Regions from separate parts of the Bradyrhizobium sp. Rc2d genome, predicted to be linked through region 1. Evidence: predicted binding sites of a transcription regulator. Region 1 holds the regulator's gene; the other holds the start of a gene.
What was found. The regulator LexA, encoded in region 1, represses DNA repair genes until DNA is damaged. The targets are predictions, from matches to a motif close to TGTTCNNNNTGTGTTCNG.
Positions count from the first base shown of each region.

Region 2: the regulator LexA is predicted to act here: its motif matches at 1,316-1,333, upstream of BLV07_RS14950 (ribonuclease T2 family protein).

Region 1 covers NZ_FNCU01000008.1:96,291-98,487, reverse strand. The annotation lists gene BLV07_RS13080 (hypothetical protein) at 1-56, opposite strand, end outside; gene lexA (transcriptional repressor LexA) at 635-1,336, opposite strand; gene BLV07_RS13065 (molybdopterin molybdotransferase MoeA) at 1,513-2,197, opposite strand, start outside.
Region 2 covers NZ_FNCU01000010.1:77,826-80,022, reverse strand. The annotation lists gene BLV07_RS14955 (23S rRNA (adenine(2030)-N(6))-methyltransferase RlmJ) at 1-407, opposite strand, end outside; gene BLV07_RS14950 (ribonuclease T2 family protein) at 565-1,269, opposite strand; gene BLV07_RS14945 (hypothetical protein) at 1,375-1,836, opposite strand; gene BLV07_RS14940 (hypothetical protein) at 2,021-2,197, shown strand, end outside.

The DNA of each region.
Region 1 (2,197 bases):
GTCTCGCCGACTTCGGCGGGGCGCGATGCAACGGCATGCAGACTGTAGTCACACATCGGGTGCTCCTATTCGAAGATAGCAACCCGCGCCTCTTTCGGAGGCGCAAGCCTCTATCAGAGTGGAAGCACGTAACGTTCTGCTTGGTTGTGGGCGAATCTGCGGCTGGCGTCAGCAGGATGCGATCACATTATCTTTCCCGAATCCGATAGGAACAAAGTTCGCTTTAGTGCATTTGGCGGATGCGAGCGTCAGCGGCCTGCGGGCGCCGACCATCCGGAATATGGCCAACTCGGCTGTGGCTGTCGCGCGACGGCATTTCGGGCGCTACGGAATTGCTCGGTCGTTGTTGCGTGCGCCGACTTGCGGGGATGGTGCTGCGATTGTGCTGCGAATGCTTGCGCTGCCGATGCAGCGATCAGCATACTGGCGAACGCGCTCAAAACGATCCTGCGCATCGTTGTCTCCTCGATCTCTTGAGCCGCAAAGCGATGAGTGCTTCGGGCGGCATGTTGAGGACATAGCGCTGGGAGAGGGGCCAGATAATCTGCCCAAGATCAGAAAGACTATTCAGCTGGAGCGGACAATCCGTCCGCTCCAATCGGAATCATTGGTATCGAATGACCGCTGGGTCGTCTCAGTACTTGCGGTACAGTCCGATCAGCTTGCCCTGAATCTTCACCCGGTTCGGCGGCAGGATGCGCACCTCGTAGGCGGCGTTGGCGGGTTCGAGCGCGATCGAGGCGCCGCGGCGGCGGAAGCGCTTGAGCGTCGCTTCCTCGTCGTCGATCAGCGCCACCACGATGTCGCCGGTATCGGCGCTCTCGTTGCGCTGGATCAGCGCCATGTCGCCGTCGAGGATGCCGGCCTCGACCATCGAATCGCCGCGCACTTCGAGCGCATAGTGTTCGCCCGAGCCGAGCATGTCGGGCGGCACGCTGATGGTGTGACTGCGGGTCTGCAACGCTTCGATCGGCGTACCGGCTGCGATGCGACCCATCACGGGCACCGCAACGGGACGCTCGCCCTCGTCGGCGGGCGGACTGGAGCTCGCGCGCACCTTGCCGAGATTGCCCTCGATGACGCTTGGCGTGAAGCCGCGGCGGTTGCCGGCGGCGGCCTGGAGCTCAGGCAGCTTGATCACCTCGATGGCGCGAGCGCGGTTGGGCAGGCGGCGGATGAAGCCGCGCTCCTCCAGCGCGGTGATCAGGCGATGGATGCCCGATTTCGAGCGCAGGTCGAGCGCATCCTTCATCTCGTCGAAGGAGGGCGGCACGCCGCTTTCCTTCAGACGTTCGCTGATGAACCGCAGAAGCTCGTATTGTTTGCGCGTTAACATCTCGACCAAAGTCCCCCGGTTGATGTCGTTCGATTCCGAGACGCTGAATTGGAGCGGCGAACCGCTACATCCTCGAAACAAATCATGAACGGACACTATATGTTCGATATGTGTTCCGCAACTGCTTAATTTACCGTGAACGCGACAAAGTTCGCGGAACACGTGTGGTGGTGCGCTCAGACGGGCAGGCGCAGCACCTCGCAAGGCGAGCCGGCTCCGGCTTTCGGCGCGAACGGTGCGCGCACGAGAAGTGCCTGCGCCGCAGCGAGATTCGCAAGCAGCGAGGAATCCTGGTGATCGACGGGAACGGCCACCAGCGTGCCGTCGTCGCGCTGTTCCAGACGTGCACGAAGATAATCCGCGCGCATATCGTTTGCGCCCACATCGCGGCCGAGCACGGCGCGCTCATGGCGGTGATGAATCACGGACCGGCCCGACAAGGCGCGAATCAGCGGCACCATGAACAGGAAGGCGCACACATAGGACGACACGGGATTACCCGGCAGGCCGATCACGCGCATCGCACCGAGCCGCCCATGCATCATTGGCTTGCCCGGGCGCATCGCAATCTTCCAGAACGCCATCGAGACACCTTCGTCCCTCAGCGCCTGCTGGACCAGATCGTGGTCGCCGACCGATGCACCGCCGGTCGTGACCAGGATGTCGGCGCCGCTCTCGCGGGCGCGGCGGATGCCGGCGGTGGTGGCCTCCAGCGTGTCGGCGGCAATGCCGAGGTCGCTGGTGTCGGCCCCCTCGCTGCGGGCGAGCGCGTGCAGGGCATAGCCGTTGGAATAGACGATCTGGCCGCGGCCGGGCGTGGTGCCCGGCATCACCAGTTCGTCGCCGGTGGCGAGGATCGCG
Region 2 (2,197 bases), on a different contig from region 1:
TCGCGGCGCAGCACGTCGATCAGCGCCTTGCGTGCCTTCGGCTCGAGCTCACAGGCGACGAGGCGGTCCTGCGGCCTGAGCAGGCCGCGCGCGATCAGCGGCGAGCCCGGATAGGCCTTGAGCTCTCCCTTCGGATTGAAGGCGCGGACGATGTCGAGATAGGGTTTGGTCAGCGCCGCGGTCTCGTTCGACAAGCGCGCCTGCATCAGCCGTGCAATGCCGGTCAGCCACTCGCCGCCGCGGCGTGCCTCGTCGCTGCCGAGGTCGTAGAGACCGGCGCCGGCATGGGTGTCGATGACGCGGAGCGCCGCCGGCTTGTCCTGCAAATAAGTGAGGATGCGCGCCAGCACGATGTGCTTGATGACATCGGCGAAGTTGCCGGCGTGGAAGGCGTGGCGGTAGTTCATGGGACCAGACTATGTTGTCTCGCGCGATCCCAACCCCTTGTCATTGCGAGCGCAGCGAAGCAATCCAGAATCTTACCCCGGAGGCAGTCTGGATTGCTTCGTCGCCAGCGCAAAATTGCTTCGCAATTTTGTCGCGGGCTCCTCGCAATGACGGGAACTATCCACCCCTGATCGGCGGCATCGTCACCTGGTCGCGGCGGCAGGCGCGGCGTTCGATCTCGTCGCAGGCGCGGAATTGCAGGTCCTTGCTGAGGCAGATGCGGACCTCGGAGAGCCGGGTCCGGTTGCAGGTGACCGAGATGGCGGCATCGCTGAGGCCGGGGTTGGCCTTGATGAAGGCGTCCTCGATCTCCGCCGGCGCCACGGTCTTGGCCTGCGACAGATCAAGATATTCGGCCGGGATCTTGATCGCGGCGCGCGCCTTGCGGATCGTCTCGAAATAGCTGCGGCCCTCGAGCCCGGAGCAGGTGCCGTGCTTGTCCCATTCGTTGAAGATCAGGCCCGGCGCCGGCATCAAGTCGAGCATCGAAGAGACGATGCTGCGGTTCAGCCGCGGTGCCGGCCGCTGGCAATATTCGGGGAAGCCGCTTTCATATTGCGGCCACAGCCCATGCACCACGAAGGCATAGGGTCGTCCGCTGCACTGCATCTGTGAGCGGCCGCCGCGCTCGGCCGCTTCCTCGCAGAAGGAGGGCGACCATGACAGCGACAGCACGTAGAAATCGAACTCGCCCGGCGCGTTCTGCCGCTTGTCCTGGGCCTTTGCGTCACCGGCGAACGAGGCCAGCCCCGCGGCAAGGATCAGGGAAAGGGTCAGCGAGATCACCAGGCGGGAGAACAAATGCAATCTGGAATGAAACATGGCGACGCCCCTCAACTAGACTGTGCAAGGAAGCCTAGCAGGCGATAAGAACATTTCAAGAACAAAATTCAGGCGACCGCCATTCAGCCGCCAGTTCGACCCGAATCAGGGCTTTGCGGCGCGGCAGGCCGGATTATAGGCCCAGTTGCGGTCGACACCGACGACGCACCATTCGACGCCATTGCCGTAGCCGGCGAAGCCGCCATCCTCGATGATCGAGAAATGCACCTTGCGCACCTTGCCGTCATTGAGCAGGGCATCACCGGTGCAATAGCGGCGCGGGATGTTGTCGGACTGCCAGGGGCGGAACGCGATTTCGCGAACGGCGGAGAAGCCGGTGATTTTCAGCGAGGAATTCCAGAACGAGCTTTCTTTTTCCCAGAACTGGTTGGCGATCGTCGGCAGCGCCTTGTCGCAATCGGCGACGGCGCCATCGTAGCGCGGTCCGCTGAGCCAGAAATTCAGCTCCAGCGGATTGGCGGCCCTGGCCTCACCGAGCGACAGCGCCCCGAACATGAGGCCGAGCACGGCGGCAAAGCGGAGCGATTTCAGGGAGGGGGCGCGCATGGTCAATCCGGACAGCTAAAGTCTTGCGAAGGTCGGACGGTGCCGCGAAGGCCGGGAGAGGTCAAGTGCAGCGCGGCAACACTTCGCCAGGAGTTGACCATATCGTCGCAGCCGGCAGGTCTTCCGTTCTTTTCACTTCCAGTCCGGCACCGTAAACTGGGGCCAGCCAATTGGAGTGACGGGAATGCGAATCATTGCGGCCGCGGGCCTTCTTGCCTTGGGTATGATGGCGAGCCAGTCGGCGCGCGCCGATATCCTTCCAGTGCCGCCGTTCAAGGGCAACGACACCGGCGGCATCATCGCCTATTCGATGGCGACCCAGGCCGATGCGCGACAGGTCGCGGTCGATCATTGCGCGCGC